2 regions of the Robertmurraya mangrovi genome follow, and region 1 is predicted to be linked to the other one. Evidence: riboswitches for the same ligand, from Rfam matches in the RefSeq annotation. Region 1 holds a riboswitch; the other holds the start of a gene.
What was found. Region 1 has a riboswitch for thiamine pyrophosphate ahead of SM124_RS01920 (ABC transporter substrate-binding protein). Riboswitches for the same ligand answer to the same signal wherever they lie in the genome.

Region 1 (8,448 bases):
GCCTCTTACTTACCCAAAATTATAAACAGAAGAACCTCCTGACATTATCTCTAACAATGGTCACTATTTGTTGTTCTGACATATTAAGCAATTCAGAGATTTGTCTGATAGAAGATTGAATCATCACGGGATGTGTCATTTTACCATGAAATGGTCCCTCGAAAGGCCAAGGCCCGTCTGTTTCGACCATTAGCTGGTCTATTGGATACATTTCTACTAGTTCCTGTATTTCTTTTTCATAACATACATCTGGAGTTACAGAAATAAAGTAGCCGTTATCAGCCATACGGCGAATGGTGCTTGAATCTCCTTTAAACCAATGAAAATGAGCTTTGCTAACAGAATGCTTTTCTAAAAGGTCACATACAATAGACGCATCTTTATATACAGCATGTAGAATAATGGGTTTATCCAGCTCTTTTGCTAGAAGAACAAACCTTTCTAACAATTCTACATATCCTTCTAGTTTTAGTTCAGGGTGTTCTTTTCTTAAGTAGTAAGGTAGGCCGACTTCTCCAATTGCTATCATGCGATGCTGATTCTGTCTAATCCATTGAAACAACTCCTCCGTTGAGGCTTCGTCGGGGAGAGACTGCTCCGGATGGTATCCAAATGCTACTTTTATCTTATTAGTTTTGCTTGCTATAAGCAGATTTTTTTTACAAGAATGTAGATGAAAGGATACAGTAATAAGTGCTTCTATAGAATCCAACGAACTTAAAAGCTGTTCAAGCTGTTCTTCCTGATATAAATCTAAATGGATATGAGAATCAATCATTTTTACCATTCGAGTCACTTCCTAATCCCTTAAGTACAAGATGGATGTCTCTTTTCCACTTGAAAAAATCTTCCTCTAGTAATAGGCTTTCTTCTCTAGGTCTTGTGAATGGAACAATCACTTCCTTGACCACGCTTGCAGGTTTATCAGAGAGTATGAGAATACGGTCCGACAAATATAGGGCCTCTTCAATGTTGTGAGTAACAAAGAGAACTGTTTTTCGGTAATCATCCAAAATGGATAGAAGCCAGTTTTGCATTTCATGGCGAGTAAGTTCGTCTAAAGCTGAAAAAGGCTCATCTAAACAGATGATTGAACCAGGGCTAAGTAAGGCTCTAATAAAAGCAGCTCTTTGCTTCATTCCACCAGATAACTCATCTGGATAGGCAGAGAGATAATCTCCTAATCCGGCTTTATTTAACATGTGGATGGCTTTCTCTTTGTCTGTTTTTCCATGTAGTTCTTGTCCAAGTAATACATTTTGTAGAATCGTTCTCCAAGGAAACAGAGAAGGAGTTTGTGGCATATAGCTAATAAATCCTCGTTTCCCATTGATTGTTTCTCCATTTAATAGGATGGAACCGGAGTCTGGGGCTAGGATCCCGCCAACTAGGTTGAAAAATGTACTTTTACCACTACCAGACGGCCCTAAAATAGAGACAAATTCTCCTTCTTTTATTGCTAAGTTTAAATTTTCAATGACTACTTGATGATCGAATTTTTTACTTAAGTTATGGACCGTTAATACATTCATTTTTTCGTATCTACTCCTTTCACTCGGTAGCGGACTAGATATCTTTCTATTGAAACAATAAGGAAAAAGAATAATAAACTAAGAATCATAATAGCAAAAATGGCTACAAAAACTCGGTCCGTCCGAAAAGAGGAGGAAGCAAGCGTCATATAGACACCAATTCCTAATTTTGCACCAAGCCATTCAGAAATAACGGCTCCCATTACACTATATGTAGCAGATATTTTTAAACCTGAAAAAATGGAAGGTAAAGAATAAGGCCATTCTAGTTTCCAAAAAAGTTGGCTTTTTGTAGCACCTGCCATGTTCATGTAGTGTTTTAACTCTGGAGCTGTTTGCCTAAAACCATCTAGTGCAGCTACAGTGATGGGGAAGAAACAAACCAAAGTGATCACAATGATTTTAGGTAGCAGTCCAAATCCAAACCAAATAACGAGAAGTGGTGCCAACACAATAATGGGTACATTTTGAGTTAGAATAAGTAAAGGATAGATTGATTCCCTAACAGTCGGCAGTAGGTGCAATAGGATAGCTGTCGCTAGTCCAATCACTGATCCAATAATAAACCCCAATAGAGCTAATTGTATGGTTGAAACTAGATGGGGCATGAACGGTTCCCAGCCTGAATATCCTTCCATCATGATATTGGATGGTGGGGGAAGTAACCATTTAGGAATATCGGCGAATTTTACAGTAATCTCCCAGATAATGAACAAAAGGAGGAGAACCATTAATGGTCTCCATCCCTTCTTAAAAAATTCCTTCATTACTTATACTTCTCCGTCAATTGATCCATTGTAATACCTTCAGGTTGATAGAGTACCTTAACTTGAGAGATTACGTTGCTACTTCCAAGTTCAATCATTTTTTCATTCATTTTCGAGATAATATTAAATAATTCCTGAAGATCTCCTTCCATGGTCGTCTCTAAAGGATGTACTTCATACTTTACGCCGGATGCTTCTATCACTGAAATTGCAGCATCTACATATGGAATGACACTTTCACCATTTTTTGTTTTGGGTATGATTTGAATACTCACTAATGCATTTGCCATGACTAGCCCTCCTTATTCAGGTAAAAATTCATTTGTAAAGGCTTTTTCCGCATCTAGCTCGCCTTCAAGTAGTTTGTTTTCTAACATCCAATTGGCGTAGTTTTCCCAGACCTCAAGCTTCTGTTCACCCCATCTAGGTGCATCATCTTGATATTTAGATGCTAACCATTCTTGGCTTTTTTTCACTAAGTCTGCATCTAAATCAGGTGCTGCGGCTAATAAGATATCTGCTGCTTCAGCAGGTTGGTCCATTGTATATTGGTAGCCTTTAGCTGCAGCCTTCATAAAAGCTTTTACTGTCTCTGGATTGTCTGAAATCATTTTTTCATTCGTAGCGAGTACCGGTGTATAGTAATCCAATTTCTCGGAGTAGTCGGTTAAATAAACCATATTGATTTCCTCTCCACGAAGCTCTGCTTCTACTCCCGTCCAACCGTAATAAATCCAAGCAAAATCAATGTCTCTTTTTACGGCAGTAAAGAAATCAGTGTCTCCCATATTAACGAAATCTACTTTTTCAACATTCCCATCCTCTTGTTGCATGAGAGATGCAATTACTGACTTTTCAACGGGAGATCCCCATCCACCATAGGATTTACCTTCAAAATCTTTCGGCGATTTAATATTTTTATCTACAGGTGAAGCAAAACCAGATGTATTATGTTGAATGATTGCGGCAATGGATACTAAGGGAACGTCTTGCACACGCGCTAATGTAATACTTTCTTGGTAGCTAACACCAAATTCAGCTTTTCCAGAAGCAACTAACTGGTCAGCACCTGCTTCCCCTGGCATAATTATTTCAACGTCTAAACCTTCTTCTTCAAAATATCCTTTTTCTTTTGCAACATATAAACCAGTGTGATTTGTATTTGGAGTCCAATCGAGAACAACAGATACTTTTTCTAATGATTTTTTCTCTTCTTTTTGTCCTTCAGAAGTTTCTCCATTTTGATTCCCTGCACATCCAGTTATCAAAAACAAAGAACATAAAGCAACTAACCATCCTTTTTTCATTTTGTACCGAGCCTCCTATGTATGTGAAAAATTTCTTAGGTAAGGGCTAAAGCAGCCTAGGAAAACAAAAAGCGCCCAAGGAAAAGACCTTTGGGCGCATACCGTAAACAATAGACATGTACTGTTTTTAGAATATGTTCCCTACGCTGGTATAAGCCAGATCAGGTTCAAAGGGTCAGCAACTAAAGGATGCAATCTCAACCGGCAACACCAGTTCCCCTACTATTCTTACCTATTTGAATAAGTTTCAATGTGAAGAAATTGAAATTTATTCTTATATTGTTAATTCCTCACTCATTATAACAGATTATTTTTAATTGACTACTAAAAGTATGTTTTTACTTGTAAAAGAAGTTTATTGTAATAAATCAAAATTTTCAGTACAATTTAAACTGACTAGTCGTTTCTAATAAAGGTTGTGACTGTTTAATAACTATGATTTAATAAAAAAATAATTTGTACAAAGTTACGGAGGAGAACACATGCCCCCTATTGTTTCTGAAGAGTATAAGCGACAGAAGAAAAAAGAAATTTTAAATAGTGCGCTTGCTTGTTTTGCAAAAAAGGGGTTTCAAGCCGCAACTATTGATGATATTGTTGCCCATTCAAGTATTAGCAAGGGTGCTATTTATAACTATTTTAAGAGTAAAGAAGAAATCTATTTAGAATTAATGAATGAACAAACGAATGAAACAAATGAGCTTTTAACAGAAAAAATAAACTCTTTTCAGACAGCAACTGAAAGACTTTTATATTTATTTGACTTATACATATCTATTGATCCCTTCGATCCAGATAGGAAAGAAACGATTGTGGTACATTATGAATTTCGTCTTCACTCCTCTAGAGATGAAAATTTACGGTTACTTTTACAAGAGAGAGGAAACAGGTTTTTTATTGATTTCGTAACAAAGATTGTAGAACAAGGTGTGAAAACAGGAGAATTCAAGAAGGATATCAATCCGATTATGGTTGCAAACCTATTCTGGACGATCATTGATGGTGCTACTGTCCAAGCTGTGCTATATAAGGAATACCCATACCAAAATATATTGGAGTGCATGAAAGGTATGGTTATGGATACCTTATTGGAGACAAAGTCTTAATATGAACGAACCTCTTGTTTCTAGCAAGAGGTTCATTTTAATAGAAAGAAGGTATTTTTAGTGTTATTAAAATGGTTAAAGGAATCTCATCATACGGTTTTATTAACAGGTGCTGGGATGTCTACAGAAAGTGGTTTACCCGATTTCAGATCTTCTCAATCTGGAATGTGGAAGCAAAAGGATCCAAGTAAATTTGCTAGCACGAAAGCTTTAAATGAAAATGTAAATGAGTTTATTGAGTTTTATCGTCATCGAGTGATTGGCTTAAATGAATGTAAGCCGCATATTGGTCATAAAATTCTAGCCCAATGGGAAGAGAAAGCTATAATCCAAAGTATTATTACTCAAAACGTAGATGGATTCCATCAACAAGCTGGTAGCAAAAAAGTGGCTGAATTACATGGAACGTTGCAAAAGGTTCACTGTCAGAACTGTGGAAAGTCGTATTCGAGTGAAGAATATTTAAGGGAACAATTTGCATGCGAATGTGGGGGAGTTTTACGACCATCTGTTGTTTTATTTGGAGAAATGCTTCCTGAAGAGGCCCTCGATTTTGCCGTTACAGAATCAGAAAAAGCAGATTTGTTTATCGTTTTGGGTTCTTCACTAAGTGTCACACCTGCTAATCAATTTCCTTTAGTAGCTAAGCAAATGGGGGCAAAGCTTGTCATCATTAACATGGAGCCAACAGAACTCGATGCGTATGCTGATGAAGTCATTCACAATAGAAAAATTAGGGAATTACTAGTGGAATTAAATAATCAGCTTGGTTTGTGAGAGTGTATAAAGAAAAAACGCTTGAAGTATAACTGGGAATGTTTTTTCAAGCGTTTTTTGTTGTATCACAATGAGGAGAATTTACGGGCTAAAACAACATTCCAGCAATTGCACCACTCAGTAAGGAAGCGAGGGCACCAGCAATGACAGCTCTAATTCCTAAACGGGCAATGTCTGCTCTTCGACTAGGTGCTAAGTTACCTAATCCTCCTAATAAAATGGCCATAGATGAGATGTTGGCAAATCCACATAAAGCAAAGCTTACAATCGCCACGGTTTTTGGAGATAAATTCGGGATTTCTGGAGCGAAAGCTGAGTAAGCCACAAATTCATTTAAAATGAGCTTTTGGCCAATAAAGTTTCCAGCGATGATAGCTTCATCCCAAGGAACACCGATAGCAAATGCGATAGGTGAGAAAAGATAGCCTAAAATCATCTCCAAGGAAATTCCTGAAAAGCCAAACAAGCTGCCCAACCACCCTAGTAGTCCATTGATTAGTGCAACTAAAGCGATAAAAGCTAAAAGCATGGCACCAATATTTAAAGCTAATTGTAGTCCAACACTAGCCCCTCTTGCAGCTGCATCAATTACGTTTGTTGAATCTTTATCCATCTCCATTTCAAACTCTTTTGGTTCCTCTGATTGATCCGTTTCAGGAACAATCATTTTTGCCATAATTAACCCTGCAGGAGCAGCCATAAAACTAGCTGCTAGCAAATATTCCAGGGGCACCCCTAATAGTGAATATCCTACTAATACAGAACCTGCTACTGATGCAAGCCCACCGGTCATAACGGCAAATAACTCAGATTTCGTCATATTATTTATGTATGGTCGAATGACAAGAGGAGCTTCTGTTTGTCCAACAAAGATATTAGCGGCAGCTGACATCGTTTCTGCTTTCCTAGTTCCAAGAAACCATGAAAGTGCTCCACCTATAATTTTTATGACCACTTGCATAATTCGTAAATAATAAAGAACGGATATTAAAGCAGAAAAGAAGATTACAACAGGAAGCACTTGAAAAGCAAAGACAAATCCTACACCAGACCCTTCTGCATACAAACCGCCAAATAGGAAGTTGATCCCTTGATTCGCGTAATTAATTATATCGTTAATGACCATAGTAAAACGATTAAGCCCTTTTTGACCTGGCTCCCATTTTAAAACAAGGAAGGCAAAAGCAAACTGAATAGCAAGCCCACCTAAAATAGTCCTTAGTTTTATGGAGCGTTTATTTTCGCATAGTAAAAAGGCTAATGCGAGGACAGTTATTACTCCTAAAATACCCCAGATAATATTCATAACCTACACCTCAAATACAAAAAATGATTTCCTGTAGGTAGGTTGTCCAAAATTACTATTAATAACTCGCGTATAAAAAATAAGGAGCTATTATAAGGCTGTTTCGCAAATGTGGTTATTAGGTTTACTACTTCTGAGTTTTTTCAATATACTCAAACAAGAATGACTGTCCATTTCGATAAAAGCGCGGATCATATATCCCAAGTTTGTTATCATCATCAACAATGACTACAAATGGAGACCATTGATAAAGGGTCTTAGCTTCTGGTTTTTCTTTAAATAACGTTTCTAAATCAGCCTCTTCACTTGAAGATAGTGAATACTGCTCTGTTTTCTTTTGAAACAAATTATCTTTAAAAATTTTAACAGTATCGTTATCCTTTGTAATAACCGAATAATTCCACGGTATAAAATCCGCTGAAAGGGCGACTTGTTCATAGTCATCCTCATATTGCTGGTACAGAATATAACCTTGCGTAGATTGAATCAAAATATGTAACATAATGAATGCCCAAGCGGCTCTAAAATAAATAGGCGATCGTGTGTTGTTTTTTCTAGATAGAATAAATGCTGCAATTATGATGACCCAAAACACAAAGTCAATGATTGGAATGGTGCCAAAGGTAACTCTGATGTTTGAGAAAGGTTCTAAATAACCGGTTCCCCACGCATTAAATAAATCACTAGTATTATGAATGACAACAGCAATCCATCCTAATAATAGCAAACGTAAATCAGTTACTTTCCAGAATAATTTACTAATAAAATAAAACAGGAACGCCCAAATAGGAGTTGAAAATATAGAGTGGGTGATCCCGCGGTGCCACATTTGATATAGGCCTTCATTGTCCCAAAATCTAGAGATGACATCGATATCAGGTATTTGACTTGCCCCAACTGCGGTCACCAGAAAAGCAGTTTTTGTCCGCTTATCCATGTCTCTTTTATCAACAGCCCCGTACAAGGCTAGACCAAAAAGCGTGTGAGTAATAGAATCCATCCTGACACCTCTTCTTTATGCATGCTATTTTTCCCATTCATTATAAGCGTTTTTAATTCCATTGAAAAAGGATAAGGCTCTTTTTGGGGTGATATAGAATAAAATGAAGGGATGAGGTAAATCAAACGTTGCAAACTCCTCAAAATCAAGATAAGATTGAAGTTATGAGATTTTTTATGCATGATTGTTTTCACATTACAGTTGTGTTAGGTAAATATAACGATCATTAGGTCTTTATTTTATAAAAGCAAGACAGCCTAAGCTGAAAAAGAGAGGAAATATTACATGGCTAAACAATTTAAGGATGATGTATTAACTCGCCGTACATTTGCGATTATCTCCCACCCTGATGCTGGTAAAACAACATTAACGGAAAAGCTTTTACTATTTGGTGGAGCTATTCGTGATGCGGGTACCGTTAAAGGGAAAAAGACAGGAAAATTTGCTACAAGTGACTGGATGGAAATTGAAAAACAAAGGGGAATTTCCGTTACATCCAGTGTGATGCAGTTTGAATATAACGGTTGCCGAGTGAACATTTTGGATACACCAGGTCACCAAGACTTTAGTGAAGACACATACCGTACATTAACAGCTGTAGATAGTGCAGTCATGATTATTGACTCCGCAAAAGGGATTGAGGAGCAAACATT
Region 2 (8,448 bases), 320 kb from region 1:
TTTACACAGCATGGCACTTGGATTAGCGGATAGTGCTGCTATAAGTGAAAGAGATATTGCTATGCCGGTCGTACCAATGTTTCATGCTAATGCTTGGGGTCTGCCATTTGCAGGAGTTTGGTTTGGAACCAATCTTGTTTTCCCTGGACCTTACTTTACTCCAAAAATAATTGCAGAACTGATCGAACAAGAAAAAGTCACCATGACGGCGGGAGTTCCAACCATTTGGTTAGGTCTGCTGAAGGAATTAGAAGAGAAAGAGTATGATATGAGTAGTCTACGTGCTATTTTATGTGGCGGTTCGGCAGCTCCTAAAGGAATGATTCGAGCATTTGAACAAAAGCATCATATTCCGTTTATACATGCCTATGGAATGACTGAAACTAGTCCACTCGTAATCATCTCCACTTTAAAAAGCTATCAAGAGGACCTAAACTATGAGGAAAGGCTTGATATAAGAGCAAAACAAGGAATTTTAGTTCCAGGTCTTGAGACGAAAATTGTTGGGAAAGACGGGGAAGTTGCTTGGGACGGTCAAGAGATGGGTGAATTATTAATAAGAGGCCCTTGGATTGCTTCTGAATATTATAAAGATGAAAGATCGAATGATGCTTTCCGCGATGGATGGCTATATACAGGTGACGTTGTAACCATAGATGAAGAAGGTTTTATAAAGATTGTCGACCGTACAAAGGATCTTATTAAGAGTGGTGGAGAATGGATTTCTTCGGTTGATTTAGAAAATGCTCTTATGGCCCATGAAGCCGTGTTTGAGGCAGCTGTTGTTGCTGTACCACATGAACAATGGCAAGAGCGTCCTGTAGCTTGTGTCGTGTTAAAAGATTCGTATAAAGATAAACTAAGTAAGGATGAATTATATGAATTCTTGAAGCCTCAATTTGCTAAGTGGTGGCTTCCTGATGAAATTCTATTCTTAGAGGAAATACCGAAGACTTCAGTAGGAAAATTCTTAAAACGTGCATTAAGAGATCAAGTTCAAAAGGAATACTTACAAAAAAATTAAGATAGGAAGATTGAGAGACAAAATGTTTCTCAGTCTTTTTTTTCATCATTTCTGTAATAGTTATGGAGATATATCAACAAATTAGGGAAATTATATTAAAAATGGTTTTTTCCAGTTTAAAATATCGATATAATAAACTTAGTGGAAAATAAGGGAGGGGCTTGGTTTGGCAACTGATTTTGTTACAAATACAGTGAATGTAAAGATTGAAGGACGCGTAGCAACTGTCCAAATGAATCGTCCAGAAAGTTTAAATGCTTTGGACAAAGAGATGATTAGAGGTTTAACCGCTAGATTAAAAGAGATTAGTATTTCAGATGATATTGATATTGTCGTACTAACTGGTAATGATCGAGCTTTCTCATCTGGTGGAGATATTAAATCTATGCTTTCGATGAAAGATGAAAGCGATTTCTTCCCAATTATGGATTGTATCAACGAATTAGTTATTACCATTTATAGTTTGCCAATGCTTACGATTAGTGCGGTTTCAGGTGCTGCTGCAGGTCTTGGCTTGAGTTTAGCGTTAGCAACAGATTACATTTTAGCAGACGAAAAAAGTAAATTGGCAATGAATTTCATTGGTATTGGGTTAATTCCTGATGGGGGAGCTCACTTCTTCTTAGAACGTCGATTAGGAGAAGATAAAGCGAAACAATTAATCTGGGAAGGTAAGACCTTGACTGCTAGTGAAGCTTTGCAATTAAGCTTAATTCATGAAGTAGCATCTGATTACAAAGAAGCCCTAAACCAAAAAATTGAAGACTGGCTGAATAAACCTATTCAAGCAATGGTTAAAACGAAGAAAATTCTAGCTGAAAATAATAGACCACATTTACTGAAGATACTAGAAATTGAAAAACATGCTCAGTATAAAATGCGCCAAACCGAAGATCATTTAGAAGGTATTAAAGCATTTGTAGAAAAGAGAAAACCGCAGTTTACGGGTAAATAAATAGGTTAATATTATATTAGTATACTGGTATGTAAGAATGCACCAAAAGTATATTTGCTTTTGGTGCATTACTTTATTGTGGAACGTATTTGTTACTCCCAGGTAGTTTCTTTATATGTTTCCAAGCAGAAATCGCTTCCTGTAAACTTTTCCCATCATTTGATGGGTCAGTAAAATAATCACGGATGAATTGGTTGTACTCAAATTGTGGGGATATGTTTGTTTGATAATCAGGGTTTTTCTTTCTAACCTCTTCTTCGTCCCAAGCTGATACAGCATCTCGATATGTTTTTCCAACGTTATCTTTAAAATAGTTTTGAATATATGTAGAAAAATGAAAATGTTCACCAATGACGGTTTTAAAAAAGTGTCTTACACTTTGACTGCAGCGATGTTGTTCGGTTATAACCGTATTTAGACTTAGCTCTTCTTGTGAGTGCACTTTGTCCTTTGTCCTTTTCATTTTTAACTTACTACTGCTGATTAATCCTGTCTCAAGATAGGTTGTAATTCTATTTGTCAGTTCTAGTTTTGAGCCAGATGTGGGTATGCCTTCTTGTTTACAAAAGTTTTGTAATTCACTTTTTAACCAATAAAAGCTTATGAAGTCTTGGGGGTTCATTTCTTTTGAAAGTTTAGGTCTCATTTTGTTAGCCTCTTTAATTTGAATTTATTACCATTATAGAACATTTGTTCTGTTTTGTGAAGAAAAAAATAGACATAAGTTAACGAACTTATGTCAAAAGAACCTATTATGAGTGGAAAAGTATTAGTTTTCCGCTAGGTGAAGTACAACGATGTGTATGATCTAGAAAGTTTTTTTCTTTTAAAAGTTGTTCGCCTTTTACTTTTGCATCTTGGTCGTTACTAGCTTCAAAACTTTCATCTAAAATTTTCTCACCGTTTGCCTCAAATACTGTTAATTTGTAGTTCTTCATTCTATTAACCCCTTTGTTAAAAAATTCAGATAGTTACTATTATTCTTGCATAATTTTATTGTTTGTACAAGGACGATTTACAAAGTAATGTCATTCTCATAATTTTACCCGTTGATTTCCGGTCCAGGTACTTGCTTTCCACGGGGAAGAATTAACGAAAAAATCCAATAGCCGATTTTTTCTAAGTGCGAATTCTTCCTCGGGAGGAAGTCAAGCCTCCTGTTCGTCTGTGGGGTCTTGACCTTTCCTCTATTTCCCGTAGGAGTCAAGTACCTTCCCCTCCAATCAACTCGGTGCTTAGTTTTTAATAACCTTTTGTACCATATATTGTTTTAAAATAGCATAATATAAATCTATGTTTTTCAATACAAAATATAAATTAATAATTAAAATTAGACATTCTTTTTTGGAAAATTGAACCTTTTTGTATTTTTAATCGTATAAGTTATTAGAATAGGAGGAGTTTTTATGGTGTTAAGGATTGAGCATGTTACGAAAAGGTTTGGGGATTTTACAGCTGTTGATAATCTTTCTATTAGTATTCCAGAAAAAGAAATGTTTGGATTTTTAGGGGCAAATGGTGCTGGGAAGACAACGACTTTTAGAATGATTCTAGGCTTACTAAACCCAAGTGGTGGGACTATTACGTGGGACGGGAAGCCAATTAATTATTCTACTAGTCATTTAATTGGGTATCTGCCGGAGGAAAGAGGTCTGTATCCGAAGCTGAAAGTGAAGGACCAAATTGTTTATTTAGCTAGATTAAGAGGAATGCAAAAACAAGATGCTTTGAAAGAACTAGATGTTTGGTTAAGTCGTTTTAAGGTCCCTGAATATGCAAATAAGAAAGTAGAAGAGCTTTCGAAAGGAAATCAACAAAAAATACAATTCATTGCGGCTGTTATCCATAGACCGAAATTACTTATTTTAGACGAGCCATTCAGTGGACTTGATCCTGTCAATGTTGAACAGCTTAAAGAGGCTGTTTTAGATTTAAAGAATAATGGGACCACCATTGTTTTTTCCAGTCATCGAATGGAACACGTAGAGGAAATGTGTGAACATTTATGTATCATGCATAAAGGTAGCCCTGTTGTACATGGCTCTTTGAAAGAAATTAAACGTTCATTTGGAAAGAAAAACTTAGTTATTCATGCAGACTTTTCCCTTGAATTTCTAATGGACTACCCAGGAGTTATGAAATCAAAAAAGACAACAGAGGGTATTCACCTACAAATAGAAGGAGAAGAAGTTGCGGAAAAGGTATTAAAAGAGATTGTAGGAAAAGGCTTTATTCGGAAATTTGAAATAGAAGAACCATCCTTAAACGATATCTTTATAGAGAAAGTAGGTGCAGCATATGAGTAATTTTTGGGTTATTTTATTTCATACTTATATTAGCAAATTAAAGACAAAATCTTTTATTATTACAACTTTAGTCACGCTTGTCATTATTGTCGGTCTTACTAATCTAAATACTATCATGGAGACTTTTACTAAGGACGAAAAAGGAACAAACATAGCTGTAATAGATGAAACGGCAACACTTATACAGCCTCTTCAAGAACAATTGAAAATCGTTAATGAAGAAATAAAGCTTACTAATTATGAAAAAACAGAGGAAGCAGCTGAGAAAGATGTAGAAGAAGGTAATTATGAGGGCTTACTGTTATTAAAATTTAATGAAGAAAACTTACCAGTAGCTACTTTTAAAGCAAATACGGTTGCAGATACAACCTTATCACAAGAACTACGGAATGGCTTGCAGCAAATCAAAACGCAATTGGCAGCGAATCAAATTAATCTGACTCAAGAACAGTTAGGAAAGCTTTATGAGCCTGTTCCATTTGAAAGTATAGCATTAGCTGAAAACGCAAAAACCGAGGAGGAACTTAACCAAGCTCGGGGATTAGTTTATGTATTGCTATTCTTTATTTATTTTGCCGTAATCATGTATGCAAGTATGATTGCAATGGAAGTGGCGACAGAAAAATCATCACGTGTAATGGAGATTCTAATCTCAAGCGTATCCCCAGTAAAGCAGATGTTTGCTAAGATATTGGGAATTGCTTTGTTAAGTTTAACTCAAATGGTCTTACTAATTGGAGTAGGATACTATTCAGTTAAACATAATATGGACTCTTTAGAAGGTGGCTTCTTTAGCTTCTTTGGATTCGGTGACGTACCGTTAGCAACGATTGTCTATGCTTTAATATTTTTCTTATTAGGATATTTCCTATATGCAACCTTAGCAGCCTTTTTAGGTTCACTAGTTAGTAGAATTGAAGATGTTCAACAAATGATTACGCCAATGACTTTATTAGTGGTTGCTGGATTTATGATTGCCATGTTCGGACTAGGTCAACCAGAAACACCATTTATTCAAATTACTTCTTATATTCCGTTCTTTACACCGATGCTTATGTTTATGCGTGTAGGAATGTTGACTCTACCAGTTTGGGAGCCACTTTTAGGGATTGTTATATTACTCATTACCATTATACTGCTAGCGATATTTGGAGCTAGAGTATACAAAGGGGGAGTATTAATGTACGGAAAATCAAATTCCTTTAAAGATATTAAAAAAGCTCTACAACTTACGAAGAAGGATTAGTTTATTAGAGATAAAGAAAAATATATTTGCAAATTTTACCTTATGTGTTATAGTTGCAATGAAAATAACATATTCTTACGTCACTGGGGGTGCCGGATATTGGCCGGCTGAGATTAAGACCTATAGTCTTTGACCCTTTTAACCTGATCTGGTTCGTACCAGCGGAGGGAAGTGTATTGACTTTTGTCTACATACGCAGATTCCTATTGCTGGAGTCTGCTTTTTTTGACTCCAAAAAATAGAGGATTTAATTAGTATGCACACCCCCAGTGAAAACCACAATTGGAGGGATTTTTATGGGGAAAACACAAAAGTTAACGTTAACGGCAATGATGGTTGCAATCGGAACACTAACCAGTCATATGTTTTATATTCCGATAGGCTTTGCCAAAGTATTTCCTATGCAACATTTTATTAATGTATTATCTGCTGTATTATTAGGACCTTATTATGCAGTAGCCCAAGCTTTTACCGTCTCATTATTAAGAAATATGATGGGAACAGGCTCTCTATTTGCTTTCCCAGGCAGTATGATTGGAGCTCTCCTGGCAAGTCTAATATTCTTAAAAACTAGAAAAACGTTATTTGCAGCATTTGGTGAAGTAATTGGAACAGGAATATTAGGAGCCTTAGCCTCATATCCAATTGCTACACTTTTATTAGGAAAAGAGGCTACTCTATTCGGCTTTGTGCCAGCATTTATAGTGAGTTCCATAGGTGGAGCGGCAATAGGCTTCATAATTTTAACTGTATTCCAAAGAAATGTAGGACTGAACAGAGAATTAAATAATGTTAGTAAGTTCTAAAAACGAACATATAACTAATATCTTTATAGAGAAATAAATTTAATAGAAAAATCTACTAGGGGAGTCCTATAGCAGGGCTGAGAAAAAACGCGCGTAAAGTTTTTGACCCTTTGAACCTGATCTGATTCATATCAGCGTAGGGAAGTAGTCTGACAGTGCGATTATTCACGCACTCTTCATCTACTTACACTCGGGTTCCTTATTGGGAACCCGTTTTTTATTTTTTGAGCAAACAAACAAATTGGAGGTATAACCATGCAAAAAGAGAAAAATCAATTACAACCATTAAATCAGTTTCCAGGCAGTAGAAAGGTTTATGTAGAAGGTGGGAGCACAGATATACAAGTTCCAATGAGGGAGATTTATCAATCAGCAACGGAAGGAATTTTTGGAACAGAAGAAAATGCACCAATTCGAGTGTATGATACGAGTGGACCTTATACAGATCCTAATTACGAGGTTGATATTTATAAAGGCTTACCGAAGCTTCGTCAAAACTGGATAGTAGAGCGTAATGATGTTGAGGAATACGAAGGTAGAGAAGTCAAACCAGAAGATAATGGCTATCGAAATGACGTGGATGGTAGAATTGTAGAAGTTTTTCCTAATGTTGTAAAAAGGCCTTTAAGAGCAAAAAAGGGCTCGAATGTAACTCAAATGCACTATGCGAAAAAAGGCATGATCACACCTGAAATGGAGTTCATCGCTATAAGAGAACAGCTTGACCCAGAGTTTGTACGTAAAGAAGTAGCATGCGGAAGAGCCATTATCCCTGCTAACATTAATCATCCTGAAAGCGAACCAATGATTATTGGACGTAACTTTCATGTGAAAATAAATGCGAATATCGGAAACTCTGCGGTGTCTTATTCTATTTCAGAGGAAGTAGAGAAAATGACTTGGGCAACTAGATGGGGTGCGGATACCATCATGGATTTATCAACAGGGAAAAACATACATACAACAAGAGAATGGATTATTCGTAACTCTCCTGTACCTGTTGGAACTGTACCTATTTATCAAGCATTAGAAAAAGTGAAAGGTGTTGCAGAAGATTTAACTTGGGAGGTTTATCGCGACACGTTAATAGAACAGGCTGAACAAGGGGTTGATTATTTCACCATTCATGCTGGAGTGCTATTAAGATATATTCCAATGACGGCAAAAAGAACGACAGGAATCGTGTCACGTGGAGGATCTATATTAGCTCAGTGGTGTTTGGCTCACCATAAAGAAAACTTCTTATACACTCACTTTGAAGAAATCTGTGAAATCTTAAAAGCGTATGACATTGCTGTTTCTTTAGGAGATGGACTACGACCAGGATCGATTGCAGATGCAAATGATGAAGCACAATTTGCAGAGCTAGAAACATTAGGTGAATTGACGGAGATTGCTTGGAAACATGATGTTCAAGTTATGATTGAAGGTCCAGGGCATGTGCCAATGCATATGATTAAAGAAAACATGGAAAAACAATTAGAAATTTGTAAAGAAGCTCCTTTTTACACGCTCGGTCCTTTAACTACAGATATTGCACCGGGATATGATCATATTACATCAGCTATTGGAGCTGCCATGATTGGCTGGTTTGGAACAGCCATGCTCTGCTATGTAACGCCTAAAGAGCATTTAGGACTTCCAAATAAAAATGATGTTCGTGAAGGGGTTATCGCTTATAAAATTGCCGCACATGCAGCTGATTTAGCTAAAGGCCATCCCGGTGCACAAGTGAGGGACAATGCATTATCAAAGGCTCGATTTGAATTCCGCTGGAACGATCAATTTAATTTATCTTTAGATCCTGAGAGGGCTAGGGAATATCATGATGAAACCCTACCAGCTGAAGGAGCTAAAACGGCTCACTTCTGCTCTATGTGCGGACCAAAGTTTTGTTCTATGCGTATCTCTCAAGATATTCGAAATATGGCTCAAAGCGGAGAGAAAAGTGAAGAGGAAATTATTGCAGAAGGAATGAAAGAAAAGGCAAAGGAGTTTGTCGACCATGGCTCAGCCATTTATAAGTAATCATTCCCCTCATACGGTTAGTGAGCTTAAGGAAGAAATTAAAAGGCTGAAGGAAAATATTCAAATGCTTGAGTTGGAAATAC

Region 2: linked by a shared signal. The riboswitch ahead of thiC (phosphomethylpyrimidine synthase ThiC) and the one ahead of SM124_RS01920 (ABC transporter substrate-binding protein) in region 1 are both predicted to bind thiamine pyrophosphate.

What each region holds. Positions count from the first base shown of each region.
Region 1 is NZ_JAXOFX010000001.1:369,771-378,218, forward strand. Features, by position in the region: gene SM124_RS01900 (TatD family hydrolase) at 20-787, opposite strand; gene SM124_RS01905 (ABC transporter ATP-binding protein) at 771-1,532, opposite strand; gene SM124_RS01910 (ABC transporter permease) at 1,529-2,299, opposite strand; gene SM124_RS01915 (MTH1187 family thiamine-binding protein) at 2,299-2,589, opposite strand; gene SM124_RS01920 (ABC transporter substrate-binding protein) at 2,602-3,606, opposite strand; TPP riboswitch at 3,728-3,837, opposite strand; gene SM124_RS01925 (TetR/AcrR family transcriptional regulator) at 4,089-4,712, shown strand; gene SM124_RS01930 (NAD-dependent protein deacylase) at 4,773-5,489, shown strand; gene SM124_RS01935 (NupC/NupG family nucleoside CNT transporter) at 5,578-6,795, opposite strand; gene SM124_RS01940 (metal-dependent hydrolase) at 6,923-7,795, opposite strand; gene SM124_RS01945 (peptide chain release factor 3) at 8,081-8,448, shown strand, end outside.
Region 2 is NZ_JAXOFX010000001.1:49,542-57,989, forward strand. Features, by position in the region: gene SM124_RS00365 (long-chain fatty acid--CoA ligase) at 1-1,024, shown strand, start outside; gene SM124_RS00370 (enoyl-CoA hydratase) at 1,191-1,979, shown strand; gene SM124_RS00375 (DUF6434 domain-containing protein) at 2,053-2,625, opposite strand; gene SM124_RS00380 (YhzD family protein) at 2,732-2,917, opposite strand; gene SM124_RS00385 (ABC transporter ATP-binding protein) at 3,386-4,285, shown strand; gene SM124_RS00390 (ABC transporter permease) at 4,278-5,531, shown strand; TPP riboswitch at 5,607-5,718, shown strand; gene thiW (energy coupling factor transporter S component ThiW) at 5,828-6,337, shown strand; TPP riboswitch at 6,385-6,497, shown strand; gene thiC (phosphomethylpyrimidine synthase ThiC) at 6,593-8,365, shown strand; gene SM124_RS00405 (hypothetical protein) at 8,343-8,448, shown strand, end outside.